Linked DNA regions of Colwellia sp. M166. Each later gene encodes a partner of the first gene's protein in a complex. Links are inferred from orthologs where the notes say so. Each region holds a gene or a part of one and is shown on either strand. Other genes may lie near its edges. The genes, in order: FGD67_RS16260 and sdhA.

Region 1 (15,003 bases):
TATCTCAAGCTACCGCGTTATCGCCAAGAATTAAATATTCCTCTAGTACTGCTATTAACGGCAACGGCGACGAAAGAAGTTAAACAAGATATGGCCAATAAATTTGCGATATCTGAGCAGCACATTGTCCAAACTGGCTTTTATCGCAATAACCTCGATCTATCAGTTTTACCGGTTGATGAAAATCAAAAGCATCAAACCTTACTTAATGTTATACGCCAATATGACGGTAGCGGCATTGTTTATGTTACTTTGCAGCACAGTGCGGAAAAGGTGGCTGATTTTCTACAGCAGCAAGGACTGCAAGCACAGGCTTATCATGCAGGCTTTAAAGATGATGTTAGGCAGAGCGTTCAGCAAGACTTTATGCAAGGTAAAGTACGTATTGTGGTGGCAACGATTGCTTTTGGTATGGGCATCGACAAAGCTGATATTCGTTTTGTTATCCACTATGATTTGCCGAAATCAATCGAAAATTATAGCCAAGAAATTGGTCGTGCTGGCAGAGATAAACAAAACTCTGCCTGTTTTACTTTGGCGAACCTTGATGGCTTGCATACGGTAGAGAACTTTGTTTATGCGGATACTCCTGAACGTTCCAGTATTGATTATGTTTTGCAAAATATTCGTAGTGAAATGCAAAATGGTCAATGGGAATTACAAGTACTATCGTTGTCAAACGCTAGTAACATCAAACAGTTGCCATTAAAAACCTTACTTGTGCAACTAGAGTTACTTGGTGTTATTGATGCTAAATTTAGTTATTTTGCCGATTTTAAATTCAAGTTTGTCACGCCTAAAGAGCAAATTATTAATAGCTTTAATGCCGAACGAGCGGAGTTTTTAACGCAAGTTTTTAGTTGTGCAAAAATGAAAAAAATCTGGGGGGAGCCTGATTTTGAGTTAATGCATAACCGATATAATGCGCCGAGAAAAAGAATTGTCTCAGCACTTGAGTATTTAGCTGATCAACAGCATATTGTTTTGGAAACGAAAAAAGCCACAGAAGTGTTTAGTATTAATAGCATGGCTTTAGATAGTCGTGACTTAGTTGCACGGCTTTATCACTATTTTGTAGAAAAAGAACAGTCAGAAATTAAACGTATTAGTCGTTTAGTGCAATTTTTTCAAAGTGATCGTTGCTTAACCAAACAGTTGTCAAATTACTTTGATGATAAGCTAGCACCTGAAAATTGTGGGCATTGCTCAGTTTGTCGCGGTCAGGTAGCGATACTACCGTATTCAAGCAATCAACAAAATGTTAGCAGTGAAATGATTGCATTGGCAATTACGCAATTACAGCAGCATTTTTCGACCTTAAAAAACACTAATACAGGATCACCTGAAGCCTTGTCTCTTGAGACCATTTGTCGATTTTTGTCCGGCATGAGTGTACCGTTATTTACTCGTGCTAAAGTACGCAAGTTGAGTTACTTTGGTGTTTGCCAACATATGCGTTATGCCGAGATTAAAGCACAAGTTGTGAACTACTTAGCGTAAATAAGCACATCAAAAAAGGCACTATTCAGTGCCTTTATGTTCAGGGCGAACGGTATGCCGTGATGCCATGGATGGCAAGGAATGACGATGTTCAGCGAGTGCTACAGACTTATGCCTGTTTTTAGATTAGTGGCTATGACCACAACCGCCTTCAGCGTGTACATGGCCATGAGCTAACTCTTCTTCAGTCGCGTCACGTACTGCTAATATTTCAACATCAAATTTTAAGTCGATACCTGCTAGAGGGTGATTACCATCAACAGTGATGTCGTCTTCAGTTACGTCAATAACAATAACGGTTTGTTCGCCTTCATCGGTAGTTGCACGCAGTTGGCTACCCACGGCTAAATCTTCAATACCGCCAAACATATCTTTAGGTACGGTTTGCACAAAGCCATCTTCACGTTGGCCGTAAGCGTTTTCAGCACTTACTTCAACTTCAAACTTATCTCCAGCTTGATGTTCTACTAAGGCTTCTTCTAAGCCAGGAATAAGGTAATGAGAGCCTTGAATTACTGATAAAGGGCTATGATCGTATGAACTATCAATTAAAGTATCTTCGTTATCAGATACGGCGTAATGTAGTACAACAACTTTGTCGTCGGTAATTTTCATATTATGTCCTAGTCAATGTCTGTGTTTAATTTATAAGGTAAGGCAAGTATGGCTAAAGTTGCATCTTGAGACTTAATGCGTAGCTCTGTGTTATCGTCGATATCATTGGCTAAAACACCTTGAATATAGTTGTGTTTATTATCTGCTTGATAAACAGCGAGTACATCACCAGCTTTACGCCAATTTTCGCCAAGTTTCTTTTCAATAATATCACCAATATTTGCAATCATATCTTTGCCTTCAAGGGCAAACAGTGCTCGTTTGTTTTTACCTAAATACTGCATACGGGCAACGGTTTCTTGCCCTAAGTAACAACCTTTAGTAAAACTAATGCCGTTGATTGCTTGTAGGTTTAGCATTTGTGGTACATATTCCGCAACATAGTGTGAAGAAAGTAATGGAAAACCTTGAGTAATTTCGAGTAAATCCCATACTGCATTGCTATATATTGGCAAGTTAAGCTGGGTAGAAATTGTTGCGATGGTTTCTGGGTTATCAATAATAAGGTAGCGACTGATATTACCAGCAAGGTAAACTAAGGTTGTATTATTAACTTGCACAACAGGAGTTAATGAGTCAGGTATTTGTTGAAATACTTCGGCTAATTTAGTTGCCGCTTGTTCACCGGCAACGGCTAAATAAGCGTTGTCACTATCTTGGTTTATTTCTACTTTAGCAAAAACGCCAAATTTTTTCAGTTCAGCTAATGATTGTGCAATTGAACTTTTTGGTTGTAAAAGCAGAAATTTGCTTTGATGTTCGAGTAAACGAAAAGCAGAAAATACTTTACCTTTAGCATTACAGTGCGCGCCATTAAGCAGCTTCTTTTCTGCCAAGTTGTCGACATCGCAAGTTACCTGACCTTGTAAGTACTTTACTTGTTCTTCACCTGAAAGGGTGATCGCAGCTAAATTATCAAGGTTAATGGCAAATGCTGCTGGCAATTCGCTATAACTAGGTAAACTATTATTTATCATGTTGGTCATCCGGCAATATTGCTGAAAAAAGGCTATTACCATCATAAATGAGGACATTTATTCAAATTACAAGCCAATATCTGGTTTTTTCTGCTACTTTACTAGATGAGTGTTGATTAATTTTATGATCAATTCGTGGCTATTTTTACTTCTGATTTGTTAGAATACGGCGAGATTTTACTAAATTAGGGTGATGTATGACATTAACGGATAATAAACCTCGACTTCGTTGGGCTTGTCGACGTGGAATGCTAGAGTTAGATGTGCTTTTTATGCCATTTGTTGAAGAGGCATATGATGATTTATCTATTGAAAATAAAGCTATTTTCGAACGTTTATTAGCATGTCAAGACCCTGAATTATTCGCATGGTTTATGGGACATGAAGCTTGTGAAGATAAAGACCTCAACGCCATGGTGCAGTTTATATTACAGCGAGTTAAAGTATAATATTAAAATATCGCCTTCTTTGCATAGGGCGATATTTAACTTACTATTCTATTTAGCATTTGCTTACCTTTTTTTAGCGATATTCATCGGATTTAAACTTTGGCTTTTTGCTATTATTGGGCTTTTCTTCTGTCTGATTATTTTTTTATATCGACAGCTGCCAAACTCACAAGCAAAGCAATACTTGACGTTACTAACATCAAGTAAGTACCAAACAGGAGATGATTTTGTGCTACTTCAAACTGGTGAGTGTCAATTTGTGGCTCAACAAACGGTGCAGTTATCGGCGAGTTCACAAATTAATTTGTGGGGATACTGGCTGGTTTTTACAGCTAATGATAGTGATTTATCTCAACGGTTTATTTTCAAAGATAGTTTGTCGGCTCAAGATCAAGCGCGCTTGGCGCGCACAATCATGCGTGCAAAGTACCTTAAGGGCTAAGAATGGTTATTTTAGCCTCGGTAAGTAGCTCGGGGTAATCAAGAGTGTAATGTAAACCACGACTTTCTTTACGAGCTAAGGCTGAGCGAATAATCAGTTCAGCAACTTGTACTAAGTTTCTTAATTCTAACAGGTTATTACTAACTCTAAAGTTACAGTAATATTCGTCAATTTCACTTTGTAATAATTCTACGCGATGTAAGGCTCTTTCTAGACGCTTTGTAGTTCTGACAATACCGACGAAATCCCACATAAATAACCGTAGTTCATGCCAATTATGTTGAATAACCACTTCTTCATCAGAATCAGTGACTCTACTTTCATCCCATAGGGGTAGCTTAATACAAGCTTGTTTCGTTGCTAGGCCTTTTTCGATATCAATGGCTGCCGCTCGCGCGTAAACCAAACATTCAAGCAACGAGTTACTTGCCATGCGATTAGCACCATGTAAGCCAGTATATGCAACTTCGCCTATGGCATATAAGTTATCAATATCGGTTTTACCTTGTTGGTTAATCATCACACCACCACAGGTATAGTGAGCTGCAGGTACAACCGGCATCGGTTGTTTGGTGATGTCGATACCAAGTGCCAGTGTTCTTTCGTAAATAGTCGGGAAGTGCTGTTTAATAAAGTCACTTGATTTATGGCTGATATCTAAATACATACAATCGGCGCCTAAGCGTTTCATTTCGAAATCGATTGCCCGCGCAACAATATCACGAGGAGCTAATTCAGCACGCTCATCAAAGCTCGGCATAAAGCGACTACCGTCAGGACGCAGTAATACCGCACCTTCGCCTCTTAAGGCTTCTGTCAATAAGAAAGTACCAGCGTCAGGGTGAAATAAGCAGGTAGGATGGAATTGATTAAACTCCATATTGGCAACACGACAACCGGCGCGCCATGCCATGGCAATACCATCACCGCTAGCCACATCGGGATTTGAAGTGTATTGATAAACTTTACTTGCGCCACCGGTTGCTAAAATTGTTTTTTGTGCAAAGACACTTTCGACGTGTTCGTCATTTCGGTTCCAGACATAAGCACCGATACATGCTCGTTCAGTAGTTGCTTGGTTTTCCTGATAAACCAGATCAATGGCGTTATAACGCTCAAAAATACGAATACGACGGTGGTTTTTGACCTGTGACACCAGTGTGGTTTGAATGGCTGCACCGGTAGCATCTGCGGAGTGTAGAATTCTACGATGGCTATGACCACCTTCTCTGGTTAAATGATAGCGAATATCACCATTTTTTGTCGGCACATCTTGATCAAAATTAACGCCTTTACCAATTAACCACTCTAAGCAACTTTTAGCATTCTCAGCCGTATATTGCACTGCAGCTTCATCACATAATCCGGCACCCGCGACTAAGGTGTCGGCTACATGTGAGGCAACGCTATCATTTTCATCAAATACAGCCGCAACGCCACCTTGCGCATAAAATGTTGAGCCATCGTTAATTTGGCCTTTACTGATGATAATAACATCGGCATTTTTTGCCAAATGCAGTGCAAGCGATAATCCAGCTGCGCCACTACCAATAATTAAAACGTCACAATTGTGTTGTTGATTCATATATTCTTGAAATTGAGGTACAATAGTTGATAACTCAATACTAACTTTTATTGCAGTTACAGAACAGCAGAAAACTATTTTTATAAATAAAATTTAATTTTTTTCAATATTTATCGAACTTTTTAACACAAGGCTAGTCCTACTTGTTGCGTTTGCCATGAGCCAGATGTAAACCAGATGTAGATAAGTTAAATAATGGTGAGTAGGAGATACGGCTCAAATGAGCGAACAGAACGTTGACCAAAAGTTGGTTGAGCGGGTACAACGTGGTGATAAAAACGCATTTAACCTGCTGGTAATTAAATACCAACATAAAGTAGCAAATTTGGTTTCACGCTATGTTAAAAACCATAGTGATGTACCCGATATAGTACAAGAAGCATTTATTAAAGCTTATCGAGCTTTACCAAACTTTCGAGGTGATAGTGCTTTTTATACCTGGTTATACCGCATAGCTGTTAATTGTGCGAAAAACCATTTAGTTGCTGGAGGGCGTAAGCCACCGGGTTCAGATATTGAAGTCGAAGATGCAGAAATGTATGACTCTGGTGATGCGTTGCGAGAAAATGCTTCACCAGAAAAATTATTGCTGACTAATGAAATTAAAGAGCTCGTATTTAAGACTATAGAGCAATTGCCAGAAGACTTACGTACGGCAATTAATCTACGAGAGTTAGAAGGCTTAAGTTACGAAGAAATTGCAACGGTTATGGACTGCCCTGTTGGGACCGTACGTTCGAGAATATTTAGGGCACGTGATGCCGTAGATAAAAAAATCAAACCATTGTTGCAGCAATAATATGAATAGCACTGCTTAATAAATAGTTTTTATTGGTCAGTCGTAATTAATGAAATGTTAGTTTTTAAGGTGTCATTATGAGTGAAAATAAGTTTGAGACAGTGTCGTCGGTTGTTGATAATTATCAGGCCAATGATGAATTATTTGAAGAATTGCTCAATGACTCTGACTTGTCGGCGACGTGGGGACGTTACCATTTAATGGGTGATGTAATGCGTGGTGAAAATTCTGATGTAATTAATTTAGATCTCTCATCGAAAATTGCTACTGCTATTGCAGATGAACCTACTATTTTAGCACCTCGTGTCACTAATAATTTTGCCCGTAAGCTAAAAGCGAAAGTGGTGCAGTTTGCAAAACCGTTTGGCCAAATGGCGATTGCGGCCTCTGCCGCAGGTTTGATGGTGATGGGCGTACAACAGAGTACGGTTGATAGCAATGATGTATTACCCATCAACCAAGTCGTTAAACCAATGCCTTTTGGTGGTATTGCAGAACCTGTAAGTTTAAACTTTGAACCGACTAGTCGTACTAGTGAAAAACAAGCATTTGTCGAGCAACAACGACGTTTTCAAGCACTATTATCTGATCATCAACAGCAAATAAAACTAAGCTCAGTTGATGTTAATAACACAGTTCAACAAGATAAGGCTGAAGATCCAGCTAAATGAAATTAATATCTAGTCTGTTGCTAATGGTTACCATTAGCACATCAGTAGCAGCTGCTGAAAATGAACCCGCTGAACCTTGGCTTGAACGTCTAGCCAATTCATTACAAACGCTTAATTTTAGCACGTCTTTTGTGGTTGTTAAAAACAATCAAGCTGAGCCTTACCATTGGTTTCATGGTGTTGATGAAAATGGTGATGAGTTAGAAATTTTATCTTTACTCAATGGCCCTCGCAGGGACGTATTACGTAAGAAAAATACCGTTAGTTATATCGAACCAGAGTTACCTCCTTATTCTGTTACCTCACAACAAATAACCGGTCCTATTCCGGCTATTTTACGTGGTGATGTTGGTGAGCTCGCTCAAACATATGACTTTATTTCCGTCGGCCGTAGCCGGGTATTAGGTCGGCCAGCACAACTGATTCGTATTGTCTCTAAAGACCCATACCGTTATGGACACTGGTTGTGGTTAGATCAAAAGACCGGCATGCTATTAAAGCTTGCCTTAGTTAATCGTACTGGACAATTACTTGAACAAATACAATTTACTCATCTGGATATAACAGCAGGATTGGGCGAAAGTTTAGTGCAATTACAGCAAACAATATTGCCAAAAACCATTGAAATTCCAGAGGGTTATCAAGAGCAAGAATTACAATGGCAAGTGAAATGGTTGCCAGAAGGTTTTCATCGCATTAATGCTAATCGCCATCGTATGTCAGCGACAAAGAAAGCCGTTGAATTTATGCTTTTTACTGATGGTTTAATAGATGTTTCAGTTTACGTAAACCCAAGTGAAGGCAGTCAACGAGCGACTGACTATGTGATGGATGGTGCGACAGTTGTTTTGAATCAAGTTATTAATGGCTTTGAAGTCAGTGTTGTTGGTAAAATTCCAGCGAAAACGGCCAAAGCTATTGCCGACTCAGTTGTGCTTACACCACAGGTTGCACCATGATCGAAGAACAAGCTACTGTTGTGGCGATTAATGATAATAAGGTTACGGTTACTAGCGATATTAAATCTGCTTGTAGTGGTTGTCAGCAAGTTGATAATTGTGGCAGTGGTCAAGTGGCAAAAGCATTTCCACAAAAAAAACTCTCGATGAATTTAATTTCAACACTGCCGTTGCAATTAGGTGACAAAGTTATTATTGGCTTAAATGAGTCAGCTTTATTATCATCGGCACTGCAAGTATATTTATGGCCATTATTTGGGCTAATTATCGCTGCATGGTGCGGTCAGTATTTGATCAATATAAATTATTTAGCCCATGAAGCTTTTGCTATTTTATTCGCTATAGTGGGTGGTGTTGTTGGTTTTCTGCTGGCTAAAAAACAACAAAATAAATCAGAAAACTGTACAAAGTTAGCACCTAAAATTCTGCGTGTTGATGAACAAAAAATTAGCGTTGTTAATATTAACTAATGTTAGCAAGCTTGATTTCGACTCTTAGCTTGCTCTTCTCGTTTATACCTTTCTTAAAAAAGCCACAATTAACATATATTACTATTATTTAAACTAAGGCTGATAGCTACTTTCAATGATATTGTTGCTAGTCTTAACTAAAGCAGAGTAGCGTCAGTTAGCTTTTAACAATAATTTTATTTTTACTCGTTAGTATAAAAAATGAAATTTACTTCAATGTAGCTTGGTCTTAACTATCATCATATTTATTACGGCAAAAGTAACAGTTTTTTATGGATAGATTGAAAATCAATTCTCTTTCTTATGGCAAATACCGTTCAATCACTATTGGCATTTATCTTATTTTTTACGGACAAGTTGTCAGTGCAGAAGAAACGGATGTTGAGGTGATTGAGGTTTCAGGTCAACGTATTATCAATCATGGTTTTTCTCCAAAAAATACTGCGATCAATGGGCCATTTGGCGATGATTTAGGCTTAGCCGATATCGCGCGTTCAATGACGCCGATCACTAGCGAAATGATGGAGCAGTTAAACATAACTGACTTACAAGACATTTTAGCGGTTACGCCAAGTAGTTATGCAGCCAGCGGCTTTGGCGCGCCAAGCTTACCTACTTTGCGTGGTCAATTAGGTGAACTTTTTCAAGACGGTATGCGCCGTCAAGCTGGTAATAACGGTTTTGGTGTACCGCTATCATTTAACTCAGTAGCTCAACTTGACGTGATCAAAGGTGCGCCACCGGTATTGTTTGGTAGTAGCCAACGCAATGGTGGCTTTGTAAATCTACAATCTAAACGCGCATCAACTGACAAAAGCTTAGCGAAAGTAAAACTTACCGCTGGTCGTTGGGACCAATACAGTGCACAACTTGATATTGCTGCCCCGATTGTTGAAGGTGAAAGTGGCTTTAGAATTAGCGCTGAACATGTTGATAATGGCAGTTTTTATGATTATTCAAGTTTTAAAAGTGACAGCTTTTATGCCGCATTTCGCTTATTACCCGACAGCCAAAGTACATGGGATATCAACTTTGAAGTATACCAAGTTGAATTTACTGACAATGCGGGGATTAATAGACCAACACAAGCATTAATTGACCACGGACTTTATATTACAGGCCAAGGTGTACAACCTAATGGTAGTACTGTACCTGGCGTTGGTGCTGTAATATCACCGACAGGGCAAGTAAAAATTGCTCGTAGTACGGTATTAACCGATCCTGATAATGAAAACGAAGCGAAGACCTTCTTACTTCACAGTATATATACCCGTGAATTAACAGACCAAATACGTTTAAAAAACACCAGCTATTATCAACATTTAACGCGTGATGAAATTGCGCAAAATAGCTTTGTAGAAATTATAGATGGTGCTGATACCGCGCAAAACCGTCTTGAACTCATTAATGACTGGAATAACCAACAGCAAACCACGTTAGCTTTTGACGTGCGTTACAATAAAGTACGCGGTTATAGCCAATTCACCACTGAAGCTGATGATCCTATTGATTTAATCGGTTCACTTGAAAACCGTCGTATCCCATTGACCGCTGAACAGCAATCTAGACTAGTAGAACTTCGTCCTGGCTTATTTGTCTCACCGGGTGGTCAGTATGATATTAATAATGACAACGCCGGCGATTTTTCGTTATCAGATACCACTGACTCAACTAGCTGGCAAACCGGTTTTGCCATTCAGCAAGATAGCCAGTGGAGCGAGCGCTTACGGACAAACTTTGGTTACCGTATTGATTTTTATGATGTTGAAGCCCGCGATCCTATTGCTCCTAACGGACAAATAGCGGCACGAGATAGCATCAATGAAACCTTGCATTCTGGCCAAGCGAGCATTAATTACAAGCTAAATGCTGACTTAACCGTTTATGCAGCAACAAGTTACAACGAAGCAACTTCAAATAGTATGGCCGGTGGCACGTCACTTGGCGCTGATAACTTAATTAGTGAGCAAAACTTTGCCACTGAAAACACACTAAATGAGGTTGGCATTAAATACATTCCAAATGACAGCGCTTGGTACATTGATGGTTCAGTGTTCAATCAACGCCGTAGTTTACGTAATCGCGATGGCAGCAATACCGGTATAAAAACCAAAGGTGTTGAACTGCAAGTGTTTTATGACGCTGCACCTTATTGGTTTAACATAGGATATAGCTACCTTGATGCTCGCTACGATAACTCTTCGAGCAGTCAAAACTCCGGCCAAATTGCTGATGCGTTTGATAACTCTCGCCCTGATATTATTCAAGGTTCTAGCGTAGGTGCACCAAACTTTACCGCCTTTGCTCCGTCTGATCGACGAGTACAAGGCATTCCTGAGCAAACATTAAGTGTTAACGGCGGTATTTACCTTACGGAATCATGGCAAGCTGGTTTTGCCGCTTTATATACTTCAAGTTATCCACTGGATTTTTTAGCCACGGTCAATATACGTGATCAATACACACTAGGTATTAATACGAGTTACCGTATTAATGAACAAACTAAATTACGTTTCGATATTGCTAATGTCACTAACCAGAAAAATTGGCGCCCGGTATTTGAAGGCGGATATTTCGGCTCTACCTTAGTTTTTCCTGAACTACCTGTTCATGCCAAACTTACTTTAACACACAGTTTCTAAGGACAATTTTCATGTTTAAGAAAATACTATTATTAGTTATTGCCATCATGCTTGTGGCTTTGTTTTTTCATTATGATCTTAATCAATTACTGACATTAGAGGGATTGAAAGGCTCAATGGATCAGTTCGGCCAGTGGCGCGAACAATCACCATTATTAGTTGTTGGTGGCTTTTTTGCCCTTTATGTTTTAGTCGCGGCACTGTCATTACCTGGTGCCGCTATTTTAACCTTAGCTGCAGGCGCTTTATTTGGCTTAGTGGAAGGCTTTGTCGTGGTATCGTTCGCTTCAAGCCTTGGCGCGCTATTAGCCTTTTTAGTCTCGCGTTACTTATTACGCGATAGCATTAAAAGCAAATTCCCTGAGCGCTTAAAAGCCATTGATGAAGGCGTGCAAAAAGAAGGCGCTTTCTACCTATTTACTTTACGTTTAGTGCCTGTTTTTCCGTTCTTTTTAGTTAACTTACTGATGGGCGTTACTGGCATAAAAGCTTGGACGTTTTACTGGGTTAGTCAAATAGGTATGCTCGCTGGTACGGTGGTATATGTGAACGCGGGTACACAGTTAGCAGAAATAAACAGCTTATCTGGCATATTGTCAGCTAAACTCATTTTCTCTTTTGTGTTACTTGGGCTATTACCCCTTATTGGTAAAGCGATTGTTAACAAAATTAAACAACGTAAAGTTTATAAAAAATGGCAAAAACCAAAAAGCTTTGACCGTAACCTATTGGTGATTGGTGCGGGTGCTGGTGGTTTGGTAACAAGCTATATCGCTGCGGCCGTTAAAGCAAAAGTAACGCTAATTGAAGCCGGCGAAATGGGCGGAGACTGTTTAAATTATGGTTGTGTACCGAGTAAGGCAATCATTAAAAGTGCAAAAATAGTCGACCAAATTACCCATGGCGAACACTATGGTTTAGAGAACGCTACGCCACAGTTTTCTTTTAAGAAAGTGATGGCACGTGTACATCAAGTGATTGCCGATATTGCACCACACGACAGTGTTGAACGTTACACAGACTTAGGTGTAGAAGTGATCAAAGGCTACGGAAAATTAATTAATCCGTGGACGGTAGAAATTAAGCTTAACGATGGCACCATGCAAACATTAACCGCTCGCAGTATTGTTATTGCCACCGGTGCTCGTCCATTTGTGCCACCATTACCAGGTATTGAAACTAGTGGTTATGTGACTAGTGACACTTTATGGACAGAATTTGCCAAACTTGATACTGCACCGAAAAAACTAGTGGTCTTAGGCGGCGGTCCTATTGGTAGTGAACTTGCGCAAAGTTTCGCTCGTTTGGGCTCACAAGTAATACAAATTGAAATGGCTGAGCGCATCATGATCAGAGAAGACCTTGAAGTCTCTGAATTTGCTAGCCAATCATTACAAAAAAGTGGCGTGAATATTTTAACTTCGCACCAAGCTTTGCGTTGTGAACAACGTGACGGTAAAAAATTCATCATGGTGAAAAACCTTAAGCACGAACAAGGTTCAGATCAAGAAGAAGAAATGGCCATTGAATACGACCAGTTACTATGTGCTGTTGGCCGCTCTGCGCGCTTGAAAGGCTACGGTCTTGAAGAGCTAGGAATAGAAACTAACCGTACTATTCAAACCAATGAATATTTAGAAACCTTATACCCGAACATCTTTGCCGCAGGTGACATTGTTGGTCCTTACCAATTTACCCATGTTGCCGCTCATCAAGGTTGGTACGCTGCAGTTAATGCTTTATTTGGCACCTTTAAGAAGTTTAAGGTCGATTACCGTGTTATTCCATGGGCAACCTTTATTGACCCAGAAGTTGCACGTGTAGGCATTAACGAACAAGAAGCCATTGAACAAGGTATCGATTATGAAATTACCCGTTTTGACTTTGAAGAGTTGGACCGAGCAATTACCGATAGTGCGGCCAATGGTTTTATTAAAGTGATCACACCTAAAGGTAAAGATAAAATACTTGGCGTTACTATTGTCTCTGAACATGCCGGTGATTTAATTGCTGAATTCGTATTAGCCATGAAGCATGGTTTAGGCTTAAATAAAATTTTAGGCACGATTCACAGCTACCCAACGTGGGCTGAAGGCAATAAATACGCCGCAGGTGAATGGAAGCGTAATCATGCACCAGAAACCGTTTTAAGCTGGTTAGAGAAGTTCCACACGTGGAGAAGAGGTTAATAGCCATGAAGAGTTTAATAGCGAAGGTTAACTTAAACAAAGCACGGTCAACAGCAATACTAGCAATGACAAGGGCTAAATCTTTATCATTAGCTGTGTTGTTGCTGCTGAGCACCGTTTTTAGCGCCGTTACAACGGCGCAAGAAGCCTTGCATCAACCATGGCAGGCTTTATTAACTCAACACGTTTTGCCAATTAATGACGGTCATTCAAGCCAAGTAAATTATGCCGGCATGAAAACAGATCATGCAAAGCTAACGGCTTATTTAACAGCGCTTGGTAATATTGATAAGCAGACATTTCAGCAATGGCCTGCACCTCAGCAATTGTCGTTTTTGATCAACGCTTACAATGCATGGACAGTTGAGCTTATTTTAACGGCTTACCCTGATATTAAGTCGATAAAAGATCTGGGTAGTTTTTTTAGTTCGCCATGGAGTAAGAAGTTTATTGTGTTACTTGGTGAAACACGCAGCTTAGATAATATTGAGCATGAGTTAATTCGTGGTGATAATAAATATGCTGACCCACGTATTCATTTTGCCGTTAACTGCGCCAGCATTGGCTGTCCTGCTTTGCGTGAAGAAGCGTATAGCGCTGACGAACTAGAGCAACAGCTGACTGAGCAAACGACACGCTTTTTAAGCGACAAAAGCCGGAATCGTTTTAATGAAGATACAATGGAGCTTTCCGCTATTTTTAAGTGGTATGGCGATGACTTCAGACAAGGCTTTCGTGGTAGTAACTCTTTACCTGCTTTTGTATTGCTCTACGGTGAAGCATTGAACTTAACACCAGCGCAACAAGCACGATTAACGTCAGAAGATATCGATACCAATTTCTTGAATTATGATTGGGCGTTAAATGCCGTTAGGTAAAGCGCCGCATTTTTCTAATCGATGTTTGAGTCGCCAAAAGAGTCGTTTTTCGACGTCTTTGGCGACTCGCCTTTTTCAGCGTTGTTCATATCAAAGCATCATTGGCTTAACCCTTCAATCTATCGATAAGCTTATGCCAAAAACAAAAAAAACTCATGATTTAAAAGCACTTTTGGCTAACTTATTTCTGCCGACATTAAAACTTTCCACACGGCTTAGTCTGTGCTTTGCCTTAATGTTTATTACCTTGTTGTCGACAGCATCATTAAGCTACGCCAACAACTCGCTTAAGAGCGTTTCTACAACAGATGTTAGCATTAGCACTGAAAATAAAGCAGAAGCTACAGCGGATAAAAACAAAGCACAATATATTGTGGCTGAAGTAACTAGTGCTAATAATTCTCTGACACAAAAAGAGTGGCACTCGCTCGAAAAGCTAGCAAAAAACAAGGCCGTTTACTTTCACGCTTGGGGCGGTGATCCACAAATAAATAGCTACATTCAATGGCTTGCTAAACGAGTAAAGCAAGAATATAACATTCAATTACAACATGTAAAACTCACCGACACCAGTGAAGCCGTTAGTCGTGTTTTAGCAGAAAAATCTGCCGACAATCATCAGCAAGGACAAGTCGATTTAGTCTGGATCAACGGCGAAAACTTTGCATCTATGGCAAAGTATCAACTATTAGCGCAAGGTTGGGTTGCACAATTGCCTAATTTCTCGTTAACAAACCCAAGTGAGAATGAGGCAATGACCCGTGATTTTGGTTTGCCGACTCAAGGTATGGAAGCACCTTGGGGACAAGCATCGTTAACCTTTTATT
Region 2 (15,139 bases), 3.4 Mb from region 1 along the record:
GAGGCGGTTGCTAAAAAACCTGGGTCATAGGTGAAATAGCCTGCGCCGCCTAGTGTACGAATATCTATTACATCGTTACCGGCAGTGCCTTTAAGAATTGGCAAGTCTGCAACTACATTACCGTCGATACTAAGAGAGGCTTTTGAGTCAGCCATATGTTTCGTCCCCATTAAAATTTATTTATCTTGAAAATATCTCTAAACTAAATGTTTAGTCAATTTTTGTGAATATTAAACTGCGTGTATTCTACTTCAGATCACCCCCTAAAAGTCAATTCGTTTGTTAACCTCTTAGACTAAAGTCAAATGTCAGGATCTATTTTAGTAAAGTATGGTTATTAATTAGTCGTAAGCCTTGAAAATTGGCTGCAACTTGTCAGTGAAGAAAATTGTAATTAATGATTTTCACCTATATAATCAAGCCGATCTGAATTCTGTTTTTGCATTCGTATGTCATTTTCATATTGTAAGTGTAAAAATATAATTCACATCGGAGGGGGGTTATCTACCAGTATAATTTGGCTAGGTAACGTAAAAATAAGTTGAAGGCTCCAAGAGCTCCTTAGGCAACAATCGTGAAAAAACAACGTCCTGTAAACCTAGATTTGTCAACAATTAAAATGCATGCGGCAGCCAATGCCTCTATATTACACCGTGTATCAGGTGTCATCATGGTATTCGCTATTGGTATTTTATTGTGGACGCTTTCTTTATCTCTATCTTCTGTTGAAGGTTTCGCGCAAGTAGAGTCACTACTTAGCGGGTTATTCTTTAAAATTATTATCCTGGGTACACTTTCTGCACTTATTTATCATTTGCTTGGTGGTATTCGCCACTTGTTTATGGATTTAGGTCATTTTGAAGAGCTCGCATCGGGTAATGCTACGGCAAAGCTAATTATTGCACTTTGGTTGGTGCTTACTGTAGTAGTAGGAGTTAGATTATGGTAAATAACGCAGCAACAGTAGGCCGTAGTGGCGTACATGACTTTATTCTTCTTCGTACCAGCGCAATAATTTTAGCACTGTATACCTTATTTCTGGTTGGTTTTTTCGTTATAACACCCGCTGTAACGTTTGAAATTTGGCAAGCATTTTTTGGTAATATTTGTACTAAGATATTCACCATTTTAGCGCTAATCGCTTTACTAATTCATGCGTGGATTGGTGTATGGCAGGTGCTTTCGGATTACATCAAACCAGCATTATTACGTGGTGGTTTACAATTTTTCTTTTCTGTTTTGTTGCTCGTTTACTTTGCAACAGGCCTATTAACTGTGTGGGGTGTGTAAGTGAGCGTTCCTATTCGTGAATTCGACGCCATTGTCATTGGCGCTGGTGGTGCAGGTATGCGCGCTGCCTTAGCAATATCGGAATCTGGCAAATCTTGTGCTTTGATTTCAAAAGTATTTCCTACTCGTTCTCATACGGTTTCTGCACAAGGCGGCATCACTGTTGCTTTGGGTAATGCCCATGAAGATCACTGGGAACAACACATGTACGATACCGTGAAAGGCTCTGATTATATCGGTGACCAAGACGCTATCGAATATATGTGTAAAACCGGTCCTGAATCAATTATCGAACTTGAGAAAATGGGTTTACCTTTCTCTCGTACCGAAGAAGGTAAAATTTACCAACGTCCATTTGGTGGTCAATCTAAAAACTTTGGTGGTGAGCAAGCTGCTCGTACCGCAGCTGCAGCTGACCGTACCGGTCATGCATTATTGCACTGTTTATACCAACAGAACGTTAAAAACAAAACTAACGTTTATTCTGAGTGGTATGCTTTAGATTTAGTCAAAAACAGCGATGGCGCTGTTGTTGGTACTACCGCTATCTGTATTGAAACCGGTGAAGTTGTTTACTTTAAAGCCCGTGCAACTGTACTGGCTACCGGTGGTGCAGGTCGTATCTTCGCTTCAACGACTAATGCTCACATCAATACTGGTGACGGTGTTGGTATGTCACTGCGTGCTGGCGTGCAAATGCAAGACATGGAAATGTGGCAGTTCCATCCGACAGGTATCGCAGGTGCTGGTGTACTAGTGACGGAAGGTTGTCGTGGTGAAGGTGGTTACTTATTGAATAAAGATGGCGAACGTTTTATGGAACGTTATGCGCCAAACGCTAAAGATCTAGCGGGTCGTGACGTTGTTGCTCGTTCAATGATGACTGAAATCCGTGAAGGTCGTGGTTGTGACGGTCCTTGGGGTCCACACATCAAGCTTAAACTTGATCATTTAGGTCGCGAAACTTTAGAGAAACGTTTACCAGGTGTTTGTGATTTATCGAAAACATTTGCTCATGTTGATCCAGCTGAAGAACCTATTCCAGTTATCCCAACATGTCACTACCAAATGGGTGGTGTACCATGTAACGTTAACGGCCAAGCACTTAATATTGCTGCTGATGGCAAAGAAACGATTGTTGAAGGTTTATTCGCTGTTGGTGAAATCGCTTGTGTATCAGTTCATGGTGCGAACCGCTTAGGTGGTAACTCACTGCTTGATTTAGTGGTATTTGGTCGTGCAGCCGGTAACTTCTTAGGAACTTATTTAAGCGATACGCAATCAGCAAAAGATGCATCAGAATCTGATCTTGAAGCTGCTTTAGCACGTACTAATCGTTGGGAGTCATCTTCTAAAGGTGAATCACCTACGCAAATCCGTAAAGATTTGCAACAGTGTATGCAACTTAACTTCTCGGTATTCCGTGAAGGTGAAGCAATGGCTCAAGGCATGAAAGAGTTAACGGAAATTCGTGAACGTCTTAAAGATGCTCATCTAGACGACAAGTCTAGCGAGTTCAATACACAGCGTATCGAGTGTTTAGAATTAGACAACTTGATGGAAACTGCTTTTTGTTCAGCTAAAGCTGCTAACTTCCGTACTGAATCTCGTGGTGCTCATGCCCGTCAAGATTTCACGGAGCGTGATGATGAAAACTGGTTATGTCATTCTGTTTACACACCAGATAGCGAAGAAATGAGCAAGCGTACCGTTAATATGGCACCGGTTCACCGTGAAGCTTTCCCACCGAAAGCAAGAATTTACTAGGAGCGTTGTGATGAAACAAGTTTTTTCTATTTACCGTTACAACCCTGATGTTGATAACAAACCTTACATGAAAGATTATGAGCTGGAAGTTCCCGAAGGCTCAGACATGATGGTATTAGATGCGCTAATTTTGCTGAAAGAGCAAGATTCTAGCCTGTCATTTCGTCGTTCATGTCGTGAAGGTGTTTGTGGCTCTGACGGCTTGAACATGAATGGTAAAAATGGTTTGGCCTGTATAACGCCTTTATCTGCAATTCCAGCAAATAAAATCGTCTTACGTCCATTACCAGGTTTGCCAGTAGTACGTGATTTAATTATTGATATGACACAGTTTTATAATCAATATGAAAAAATCAGACCTTACCTGATCAATGATGGTAAAGAACAACCAGCACGTGAACATTTGCAATCTATCGAAGAACGTGAAAAATTAGATGGTCTGTATGAATGTATTTTATGTGCGTGTTGTTCAACATCTTGTCCTTCTTTTTGGTGGAACCCTGATAAATTTATTGGTCCTGCCGGCTTATTACATGCTTATCGTTTTCTTATTGATAGCCGTGATACAGCAACAGAAGAGCGTTTAGATGATTTACAGGATGCTTACAGCGTATTTCGTTGTCACGGCATCATGAACTGTGTTGACGTTTGTCCGAAAGGATTGAACCCAACAAAAGCCATTGGCCATATTAAGTCAATGTTGCTAACCAGAGCGGTTTAACTAAAACAGTAGAGTATATCGAGCACAACTGATGTACTCTGCTATTTTTATTAGACAATTTGTTTTTATTGCTTTTATCCCATAAAGGAACAGGCAATGCCCGAAGGTGATATGAAGGCTTGGATAGAGTCTTCCCATTTAAGTGGTGCGAACGCTGCTTATATTGAAGAATTATACGAATCTTATCTGGATAACTCGCAATCTGTCTCAGCAGAGTGGCGAGATATTTTCCAACAACTTCCTAAAATTGAAGGTGCTGACGTTGAATATCGGCATTCTGAAATCCGTGACGAATATAAAGCGCTAGCCCAACAAACACAAAAAACCGTGGTTGTTTCAGGTGGTAGCGATGCTAAGCAAGTAAAAGTTTTACAGCTTATCAATGCTTTTCGTTTTCGCGGGCATCAAAATGCTAACCTTGACCCCTTAGGGTTATGGCAACGTGAAAAAGTACGTGACCTGCAATTATCTCATCATGAACTATCGGAAAATGATTTCGATCGTGAGTTTAAAATAGGTTCTTTGGCTATTGGCCAAGAAACAATGAAACTTGGTGAGTTATATAAAGCGCTTAAAACTACTTATTGTGGTTCTATTGGTGCTGAATATATGCATATTACCTCGACTGATGAAAAACGTTGGTTACAACAACGTCTTGAATCAGTACAGTCACAAGCCGTGCTTAGCGTTGAAGAGAAAGAAGAAATTTTCAAGGGCTTAGTTGCGGCTGATGGTCTTGAAAAGTATCTAGGAGCTAAATTTCCAGGTGCCAAACGTTTCTCGCTTGAAGGCGGTGATGCCCTAGTCCCAATGTTGAAGCAACTGATCACTCGTGCCGGTACGCAAGGCGCCAAAGAAGTGGTTATGGGTATGGCTCATCGTGGTCGCTTAAATGTGCTGGTTAACGTTATGGGCAAGAATCCATCAAAATTATTTGATGAGTTCGGTGGTAAACACGATGAAATATTATCTTCAGGTGACGTTAAATATCACCAAGGTTATTCATCTGACTTTGTCACGCCGGGCGGTAATGTGCATTTAGCCTTAGCGTTTAACCCATCGCATCTTGAGATTGTTAACCCTGTGGTTATCGGTAGTGTGCGTGCACGTTTAGACCGTCGAGATTGTAATGAGGGTGATTTAGTCTTACCTATTACTATCCACGGTGACTCAGCGATTGCTGGTCAAGGTGTGGTACAAGAAACTTTTAACATGTCGCAAGCACGGGCGTTTAAAGTCGGCGGTACTATTCGCATTGTGGTGAATAACCAAGTGGGTTTTACAACATCCAGCTCTGAGGATACCCGCAGTGGTGAATATTGTACTGAAGTCGCTAAAATGGTTTCAGCACCTATTCTTCATGTTAATGGTGACGATCCAGAAGCTGTGATCTTAGCAACACAAATTGCGCTTGATTACCGTAACGAATTTAAACGTGACGTGGTTATTGATCTTGTTTGTTACCGACGTCATGGACATAACGAAGCTGATGAGCCTAGCGCGACACAGCCCCTTATGTATAAAAAAGTTAAAAAACATCCTACGCCTCGTCAACTTTACGCTGATCAATTGAATGCGGAAGGCTCTCTCACTAAAGCAAAAACTGATGAGTTAACCGCTTATTATCGTAAGTTGCTTGATGAAGGCCAATGTACCGTTGAGCAATGGCGTCCAATGACTGAGCATTCTGTTGACTGGTCACCTTATATTGGTCATAACTGGGATGATGATTACGAGAAAGAAATCTCACTTGAAAAGCTGAAAGAATTAGCGGCAAAAGTCGCCCATATTCCAGCCGATCATGCCGTACATAATCGTGTAAAGAAAATTTACGATGATCGTGAAAAAATGGCTAATGGTGAAAAACTACTTGATTGGGGCATGGCAGAAAACTTAGCTTATGCGTCAATTGTTGATTTAGGTAAACGTGTACGTATTACCGGTCAAGATTCAGGTCGTGGTACCTTCTTCCATCGTCATGCAGTATTACATGCTCAAGATGACGGCAGCCGTTATTTACCTTTGCAAAATGTTCGCGAAGGTCAAGGCCCGTTTGATGTTCATGATTCCGTGTTATCTGAAGTATCCGTATTAGCATTTGAATATGGTTACACAACAGCTGAGCCGAGTGGTTTAACTATTTGGGAAGCACAATTTGGTGATTTTGCTAACTGTGCACAAGTAGTATTTGATCAATTTATCAGTTCGGGGGAGCAAAAGTGGGGCCGTTTATGTGGCTTGACTATGTTGTTACCTCATGGCTATGAAGGTCAAGGTCCAGAGCATTCATCAGCACGTTTAGAACGCTTTTTACAGCTTTGTGCTGATCACAACATGCAAGTTTGTGTACCTTCGACACCTGCGCAAGTATTTAATATGCTGCGTCGTCAAGTCGTTCGTCCTATGCGTCGTCCATTGGTGGTTATGTCACCGAAATCATTATTACGTCACCCGTTAGCGGTTTCTTCGTTAGAAGAGCTATCAACGGGGGTCTTCCATAATGTTATTGGTGAAGTGGATGAGCTTGATGCCGATGGTGTTGAACGCGTGGTGTTCTGTAGTGGTAAAGTTTACTACGAATTACTTGATCAGCGTCGTAAGAATGAGCAAAGCAATGTTGCTATCATTCGTATCGAACAATTGTATCCATTCCCAGAAGAAGAGCTAAAAGCTGAAATTGAAAAATATCAGCATGTTAAGCAATTCGTTTGGTGTCAGGAAGAACCGCAAAATCAGGGTGCTTGGTACTGTTCACAGCATCACTTTAGAGCGGCAATCCCTGGCAATACGTATTTGACATATGCAGGTCGTAATGCTTCTGCAGCTCCTGCGGTAGGTTATATGTCGGTTCATGTTAAAGAACAACAGGCGCTAGTTCATGACGCGCTTAATGTAGAATAGACCCTCTTTTTTATAAAGAGATTAATTAAGAGTGTGTAAGGAATATTATAAATGACAACCGAAATCAAGGTTCCCGTTTTACCTGAATCAGTTGCAGATGCAACAATAGCGACTTGGCATGTACAAGTAGGCGATAAAGTGTCTCGTGATCAAGTATTAGTAGATATTGAAACTGATAAAGTAGTGCTAGAAGTACAAGCATTATCTGATGGTGTGATGACTGAAATATCACAAGCTGAAGGTGCTACGGTTTTAGGCGAGCAAGTTATTGCTATTCTTTCAGAAGGTGAGGGAGAAGCTCCTGCATCTGAAAGTAAAAGCGAAGATACTTCTGCAAAAAACAAAAGCGAAGATTCAGCTGCAGCAACTAAAGCTCCTGCTGATAAAGGCTCAGTAAAAGTGATTGATATTGTGGTACCGGTATTACCAGAGTCAGTTGCTGATGCAACGGTAGCAACATGGCATGTTGCTGCAGGCGATACCGTTACTGTTGACCAAAACTTAGTTGATATTGAAACCGACAAAGTGGTTTTAGAAGTGGTAGCACAAGCTGATGGTATAATTGGTAAAATAATTCACGCTGAAGGCGATACAGTATTAGGTGACCAAAAATTGGGTGAACTTAACGCTGGCGCATCAGCAAGCGCTGCCCCTGCTGCCTCAGCTGAAGAAGCGATTAGTTCAGATGAGCTAGCTAGCCCATCAGTACGACGTTTAATGACCGAAAAAGGCTTAACCGCAAATGACGTTGTTGGTACTGGCAAAGGCGGTCGTATTTCTAAAGAAGACGTTGAAACTGCTTTGAACAAGCCAAAAGCAGCACCGGCAAAAGCCGCGGCGTCAGCGCCAGCAGCACAAGCTGCTGCCGCATTAGGTGAACGTACGCAAAAACGTGTTCCAATGACGCGTTTACGTAAAACTATCGCGACACGTTTGTTAGAGGCGAAAAACTCTACCGCCATGTTAACCACGTTTAACGAAGTTAACATGAAACCAATTATGGATCTTCGTGCGCAGTATAAAGACGTATTTGAGAAAACCCATGATACCCGTTTAGGTTTTATGTCTTTCTACGTAAAAGCGGTTACTGAAGCACTTAAACGCTACCCAGCGGTAAATGCATCAATTGACGGTGACGATATCGTTTATCATAACTTTTTCGACATCTCAATTGCGGTATCTACACCACGTGGTTTAGTAACACCGGTATTACGTGATGCTGACCAACTTAGCATGGCGGGTATCGAAAACGGTATTCGTTCGTTAGCGATTAAAGGCCGTGACGGTAAATTGACCATGGACGAAATGCAAGGTGGTAACTTTACTATCACTAATGGCGGCGTTTTTGGTTCATTAATTTCAACACCTATTCTTAACTTGCCACAAGCAGCTATTTTGGGTATGCATAAAATCCAAGACCGCCCAATGGCTGTTGACGGAAAAGTTGAAATTTTACCTATGATGTACCTAGCACTTTCTTATGATCATCGTTTAATTGATGGTAAAGAATCAGTAGGTTTCTTAGTAACAATAAAAGAATTGTTAGAAGATCCAACACGCTTGTTACTTAACATTTAGTTAAACATTTACTCAGCATGTTATTAAAATCTTTTGTTCGATGTAGACTATAGTATTAAGCTCTAAGGACTAGGTTCTTTAGAGCTTTTGTACTATAATCGATCGACTTTTTTCGATGGTAATAATTTTTATGATGATTGCCATCTTCATCTACAGATAAATGGATAAAACACCATGAATTTGCATGAATATCAAGCGAAACAATTATTCGCTGAATATGGTTTACCAGTTTCTGAAGGTTTCGCTTGCGATACTCCTCAGGAAGCGGCAGAAGCAGCTGATAAAATCGGCGGCAATATGTGGGTTGTTAAAACTCAAGTACACGCGGGTGGCCGTGGTAAAGCTGGCGGTGTTAAGCTAGTTAAAACTAAACAAGAAATCAAAGATTTCGCTCAAAACTGGTTAGGTAAAAACTTAGTTACTTACCAAACTGACGAAAATGGTCAGCCAGTAGCTAAAATCTTAGTAGAAAGCTGTACAGATATTGCTAACGAATTATACCTTGGTGCTGTTGTAGACCGTGCAAGTCGTAAAGTAGTATTCATGGCGTCTACTGAAGGCGGTGTTGACATCGAGAAGATTGCTGAAGAAACTCCTGAGTTAATTCACCAAGCTGAAATCGATCCATTGGTTGGCGCTCAACCTTACCAAGCACGTGAATTAGGCTTCAAGTTAGGTTTAAACCCAACGCAAATGAAGCAATTTGTTAAGATCTTTTTAGGTCTTGCAAAAATGTTTGAAGATTTCGATTTCGCTTTATTAGAAATCAATCCGTTAGTAATCACTGACGAAGGTAATCTTCACTGTTTAGATGGCAAAATTGGTATCGATGGTAATGCTTTATACCGTCAACCTAAAATGCGCGCATTTCACGATCCATCTCAAGAAGATGAGCGTGAAGCACATGCAGCAAGATATGAATTAAACTACGTAGCTTTAGACGGCAATGTAGGTTGTATGGTTAACGGTGCTGGCCTTGCAATGGGCACAATGGATATCGTTAACTTACACGGCGGCAAGCCAGCTAACTTCCTTGATGTTGGCGGCGGGGCGACTAAAGAACGTGTTTCTGAAGCATTCAAAATCATTCTTTCTGACGACAACGTTAAAGCTGTTTTAGTTAACATCTTTGGTGGCATCGTTCGTTGTGACATGATTGCTGAAGGTATTATTGGCGCGGTTAAAGAAGTAGGCGTTAAAGTACCAGTGGTAGTACGTTTAGAAGGTACTAATGCTGAATTAGGTCGTGAAGTTCTTAAAAACTCTGGCTTAGATATCATTGCTGCTGAGTCATTAACTGATGCAGCGACTAAAGTTGTAGCAGCTGCGGAGGGCAAATAATGTCTGTCTTAATTAACAAAGATACTAAAGTAATCTGTCAAGGTTTCACTGGTGGTCAAGGTACATTCCATTCAGAACAAGCACTTGAGTACGGTACACAAATGGTGGGTGGCGTAAGCCCAGGTAAAGGCGGTCAAACGCATTTAGGCCTTCCAGTATTCAATACAGTACGTGATGCAGTAGAAGCAACTGGCGCAACAGCTACAGTTATCTATGTTCCTGCACCATTTTGTAAAGATGCAATTTTAGAAGCTATTGATGCCGGCATCGAGCTTATCGTTACTATCACTGAAGGTATTCCAACTTTAGATATGGTTGACGTTAAAGCTAAGCTTGATCAATCTGGCGTTCGTATGATCGGTCCTAACTGTCCAGGTGTTATTACTCCTGGCGAAACTAAGATTGGTATCATGCCTGGTCACATTCACAAGCCTGGTAAAGTAGGTATTGTTTCACGTTCTGGTACGCTTACGTACGAAGCCGTTAAACAAACAACTGATGCTGGCTTTGGCCAATCTACTTGTGTAGGTATTGGTGGTGACCCTATCCCTGGTACTAACTTCATCGACGTATTGGAAATGTTCCAAAACGATCCACAAACTGAAGCAATCGTAATGATTGGTGAAATTGGTGGTACAGCTGAAGAAGAAGCGGCAGAATACATCAAAGCAAACGTTACTAAGCCTGTTGTATCTTACATTGCTGGTGTTACTGCACCAGAAGGTAAGCGTATGGGTCACGCTGGTGCGATTATCGCTGGTGGTAAAGGTACAGCTGATGAGAAATTCGCTGCTCTTGAAGCGGCTGGTGTTAAAACTGTACGTTCTTTAGCGGACATCGGTAAAGCACTTAAAGAGAAAACAGGTTGGTAAGCGATTCGCTTATAGCTTGTAATTCTTAATAAAAACCCGTCTGCTCTAATAGAGCGCGCGGGTTTTTTTTAGAGTATCACTTTATATTTTTATAAAGAGATCTAAAAAGGTTCTTCTCTGTTGCATCCTCTACTAATGTACCTTTTAATGCTATGAACGCTAGCTCTTTGGCTTCTTCCAGTGAATGACCACGAACACTAATAATATCTTTATAGTCGTACCATCTAATTCCATTTTCTTTAATCGCAATTTGAAATGAGTAGTTATTACTCTCACCATAAATTCTGACTTTATGATGGTTATACTTATTCTCAATAAAAGGTTTATTATTTTTCGTATTGCCTCTTACCCATTTCTCACTATGAACAAAATTGCTTATAACCTTATATAAGTTAAGTATTTTTCCACTTAGTTCTTGATCTTTTTTGGTTAAATGTTCAATACAAGTACTTCCAACAATTTTATAGCCCCAATTAGGGTGATAAGTTTGATGCTCATACCTAATGGCAGTTCCGCAGTTTGCTCGTTCACATTCACCAGCCAAGTCACCTAGATCATCAATTGATAACAGGCTCCAGCCAGTATTCGGTTCTATTAGTCCATGCTCACGGGCATGACAACCTTTACATAATGATATGCAATCGCTAATTGCGTACTCCCAAGGTAATTTACCTTCTAAATAGTTGGTGTGGTGAGCTTGCAGCACTACCTCATGATTTGATCTTTGACATTTTAAACAAGTATACCTATCTCTAGCTTTAACTTTATCTGCAAACTCAAACCAAGCACTATTTCTATAAAATTTTTTTATTGTACTCATGTTTAATTCCATTTAATAAGCCTAATATTCATTACATTGCCTTAAACACATTTCTAAATCAAGGCACTTCAAGTGCGTAAAATCAAAGGGGTCAGGTACATTTGATTTTTCAGTTAGAAAAAAATTAGACGGACATATATGGACGCTTCCTTGATGTCAACCCAAGTGAATACGAAAACATAACAAAACGGGCTTATGTTTTTGATTACTGAGCATTACTCTTTTCATACTTTTGTTCATGATGACAGGCGCTTTCGCTTGCTTAAAGCAAACTGTACTGACATATATTCGAGCTATGGTTTGTTATCCATGCTCCAGATAAGTTGCGAACTAGAAATACCTTAAAACATTGTTCACCCAAACGTGATAGATACACTTGTCCTCTCACAGGCTTTGTTCTAGTTGGCTAGTGCCTTTTTTTCATCTTATCAACAACAGTCTTGAAAAGTTTTCTGGATAAATTAAGTCCCCTCTAGCAGCCTAAACACCCACACAGACTCATGGCCTTTGTCCTGCACAGGCTTACTAGAGGGTAAAACGGGTCGTCAATCATGTGATTACCTTAACCGGTTGAGGCGTGTAATGGCATTGCTTTTGTAACAATGTCCACATGATGCGTGCTAACTTGTGCGCAGTGGCAACCGCGGTACAATTGAACGGTTTTCGTGCACTTAACTGGGTTATCCACACACTCAATGCATCGTGTTTCTTTCTGGCATGAACGATGATGGCACGCGCACCATGGATAAGCTGTTTACGCAGGTATTGGTCTCCACGTTTACTGATGCCGCCCATCACGCTTTTATTGCCTGAGGCAAATTGTTTGGGTGTAATGCCTAGCCAAACAGCAAAGTCGCGTGCACTGGTGAAGGCTTGTCCACTGCCTATAGAGGCAATAAAGGCAGAAGCATTGAGGTAACCAATGCCAGGGATACTCAATAGTATTTGCCCTAATGAATTGGCTTCAATGTCAGTTTTTAATTGTTTTTCAATCGCTTTAATACGTAGGTTTAAGGTTTTGAATTCTTGATAAACATCGTTAACTAGCCACTGAACTGATACCGATAACGTGGTATCAAGTGATAATGCTTGCATACTTTCATTAAAAGCAGGTATGCCTAACGGGAAAACAAGGCCAATGTCAGCTAATAAACCACGTAGTTGATTAGTGACCGCTGTACGTGTTTTTAAGTAACCTTTCTCGCAAGCGATGTAGCATTAACGTTTCTTGCTGAGTTTGGGTTTTGATGGGGACAAACCGAATGAAAGGTCGCCTACTTGCTTCGAATATGGCCAGTGTATCGTTACTGTCATTCTTGTTTCCTCGCACAAAAGGTGTCACGTGTTGCGCAGGAATTAAGTGCACAGTGTGACCGATGGATTCAAACAACCGGCCCCAATAATGAGAAGAATAACAGGCCTCCATCACAACACGACATGGGGGTTGCATTTGCATAAAATGCTTCAGTTGAGCGCGGTTCAAGCGCTTATTAAAAACGCCTTTATTAGCCTCAGTAAACCCCATGAGTTGAAAAACGTTTTTTGCTAAATCAATTGATATTGTGCTAACTTTCATGACGGACGTTCCTTAAATTAACTGATTGTTTTTAACCAGTTTGGCGCATTGACGCCGTAATTGGGAGCGTCCATCTCATCACCCATTCTAAATTAATTGCTTGTAATCAAAGGGGTCAGGTACATTTGATTTTCATTTAAATACCATCATGTCTATATTCTCTTATCTACCGTTATCGCGGTGGCGACGACACCCAAAAAGTATTAGAGGGACAGCCACTCTAACTCTAGAAATTAGAGGGACACTCACTGTAACTCACTGTAAATTGATCGGCTTGGAGTTTGTTCATCAGTTTGGCGCCGGGGTGCCGACTGCACCCAGAGGGAGGCTATCGCCGGCCTCCCTCTGGACTCCCTCGGCGCTGCAACATTAAACGTGTGTCCTTCATGACGTCCAATATTCTTCGACGTACCAGTGCTGAACGTGCATCCATGCACTACAACGCTTTCACTGGCATCCATGCCAGTGATACGTGAATATTGGTCATCATTCCGGCGTTTAATGAAGCAGACTTAGCGTTTGGTTTATCTGTAGAGTTTATTCTTTAATATTTCAATAAACCGGTTTGCTAAATAACTACACCATAGAACTCACAAACTCTTGATCCCATCTCAGCAATGGAAACTGAATTTAGATAAGTACGATGTTTATCGGAGCCATGGATGGCGTAGACTGCCGTGTGAAGGGACGATTTTCGGCAGGTATAAACTTCGTGCCTAAATTCTGTTGGAATGTCTTGCTGTGTCGGGCGCCATGGGGAGTCCAGAGGGGCTTTTGGCGTGTAACGCCCCTCTGGGTGTTGTCGCCACCGCGACGCCAAGCAGAAAAATTAAACTCCAAGCTATTCAATTTATAAAACTAGATCTCACTTATTCTAATTTAGCCTTTTGGGGGGCGCATACTGGTTTGGCGTCGGGGGGCCGACTACACCCAAAAAAGAGAGGGGAGACTAGCGCCGCTCATACTTCTTTGGCTCTGGACTCCCTCGGCGCTGCTACATTAAACGTGTGTCCTTCATGACGTCCAATATTCTTCGACGTACCAGCGCTGAACGTGCATCCCGGCACTACAGCGCTTTCACTGGCATCCATGCCAGTGATACGTGAATATTGGTCATCATTCCGGTGTTTAATGAAGCAGACTTAGCGTTTGGTTTATCTGTAGAGTTTATTCTTTAATATTTCAATAAACCGGTTTGCTAAATAACTACACCATAGAACTCACAAACTCTTGATCCCATCTCAGCAATGGAAATTGAATTTAGATAAGTACGATGTTTATCGGAGCCATGGATGGCGTAGACTGCCGTGTGAAGGGACGATTTTCGGCAGGTATAAACTTCGTGCCTAAATTCTGTTGGAATGTCTTGCTGTGTCGGGCGCCATGGGGAGTCCAGAGGGGCTTTTGGCGTGTAACGCCCCTCTGGGTGTTGTCGCCACCGCGACGCCAAGCAGAAAAATTAAGCTCCAGGCTATTCAATTTATAAAACTAGATCCCACTTATTCTAATTTAGCCTTTTTTGGGGAAAAAATTAAACGAACACTCACTCTAAATTAATGGGGTGGAGTTTGTTTACTGTTTTGGCTCTGGACTCCCTCGGCGCTGTAGCATTAAACGTGTTTCCTCTATGACGTCCAATATTCTTCGACGTACCAGTGCTGATGGCACTGCGCTCCTTGCCATCCATGGCATCGCGCTTTACCGTTCATCATTCCGGCGTTTAATGAAGCAGACTTGGCGCTTGTTTCATCGTACGAAGCTCTCCTCTTGCTTATTTAGGTAACAAAACTGCAATGATCGCTAGAGCCCTTCTCAGTTGGAAAGTTTTTAGCAGGATCCCTGTTTACCCCACTATCGGTAGCTTTTTAATGGTCTAGTAAGAATTTTATCTATAGGTTAGCGCAAGATTAGCGTCTCTAATGGCATCAAATTAAGAGTTACTGTCACTTGAAAAATATCATTTAGCGTGCTAGAAATTAACATTATAGGGTTATTTTATAGTCAAATTATGCTTTCAGTACACGGACGATGGGAAATAAAAATTGATAATAATGTTGTCATTATTTGGTTTGCAGACGCTTGGAATGAAGAGGCTATCGTTACTTTTTGCAAAGAATTTAAACAGGTAACGCTACCCCTTATAAATAAGCAGTGGGCAATAATATCAATTTTTGAGCAATGGCAACTCGGTATTCCAGCAATAGAATTTCATGTTGCAGAGCTTTGTCAGTGGTTTAAAGATAATGGCTGTGTTAAGGATTGCCATGTCTACT

Evidence for each region.
Region 2: the proteins of FGD67_RS16260 (region 1) and sdhA are in contact, whole or in part, in a crystal structure (PDB 6C12), measured with the Escherichia coli proteins. The link is inferred for Colwellia sp. M166 from one-to-one orthologs.

What each region holds. Positions count from the first base shown.
Region 1 is NZ_CP040755.1:3,592,454-3,607,456, forward strand. What follows is about bases 2,053-4,915. They hold FGD67_RS16260 (succinate dehydrogenase assembly factor 2), read left to right. Parts: upstream 2,053-3,289; coding sequence 3,290-3,541; downstream 3,542-4,915. Other genes in these bases: FGD67_RS16250 (peptidylprolyl isomerase), read right to left, coding at 2,053-2,115; ygfZ (tRNA-modifying protein YgfZ), read right to left, coding at 2,124-3,092; FGD67_RS21840 (protein YgfX), read left to right, coding at 3,474-3,983; nadB (L-aspartate oxidase), read right to left, coding at 3,973-4,915. Also shown: FGD67_RS16245 (ATP-dependent DNA helicase RecQ), read left to right, coding at 1-1,500; more of FGD67_RS16250, read right to left, coding at 1,627-2,052; more of nadB, read right to left, coding at 4,916-5,568; RNA polymerase sigma factor RpoE, read left to right, coding at 5,789-6,367; FGD67_RS16280 (sigma-E factor negative regulatory protein), read left to right, coding at 6,445-7,038; FGD67_RS16285 (MucB/RseB C-terminal domain-containing protein), read left to right, coding at 7,035-7,997; FGD67_RS16290 (SoxR reducing system RseC family protein), read left to right, coding at 7,994-8,467; FGD67_RS16295 (TonB-dependent siderophore receptor), read left to right, coding at 8,740-11,109; FGD67_RS16300 (FAD-dependent oxidoreductase), read left to right, coding at 11,121-13,298; FGD67_RS16305 (DUF547 domain-containing protein), read left to right, coding at 13,364-14,176; FGD67_RS16310 (ABC transporter substrate-binding protein), read left to right, coding at 14,163-15,003. UniProt on the Escherichia coli protein: An FAD assembly protein, which accelerates covalent attachment of the cofactor into other proteins.
Region 2 is NZ_CP040755.1:196,375-211,513, forward strand. The notes cover bases 675-3,673. They hold sdhA (succinate dehydrogenase flavoprotein subunit), read left to right. Parts: upstream 675-1,290; coding sequence 1,291-3,057; downstream 3,058-3,673. Other genes in these bases: sdhC (succinate dehydrogenase, cytochrome b556 subunit), read left to right, coding at 675-949; sdhD (succinate dehydrogenase, hydrophobic membrane anchor protein), read left to right, coding at 943-1,290; FGD67_RS00985 (succinate dehydrogenase iron-sulfur subunit), read left to right, coding at 3,068-3,673. Also shown: FGD67_RS00965 (citrate synthase), read right to left, coding at 1-155; more of sdhC, read left to right, coding at 575-674; more of FGD67_RS00985, read left to right, coding at 3,674-3,778; FGD67_RS00990 (2-oxoglutarate dehydrogenase E1 component), read left to right, coding at 3,875-6,679; odhB (2-oxoglutarate dehydrogenase complex dihydrolipoyllysine-residue succinyltransferase), read left to right, coding at 6,731-8,257; sucC (ADP-forming succinate--CoA ligase subunit beta), read left to right, coding at 8,432-9,598; sucD (succinate--CoA ligase subunit alpha), read left to right, coding at 9,598-10,470; FGD67_RS01010 (HNH endonuclease), read right to left, coding at 10,547-11,290; FGD67_RS01020 (hypothetical protein), read left to right, coding at 14,875-15,139. UniProt on the Escherichia coli protein: Two distinct, membrane-bound, FAD-containing enzymes are responsible for the catalysis of fumarate and succinate interconversion; the fumarate reductase is used in anaerobic growth, and the succinate dehydrogenase is used in aerobic growth.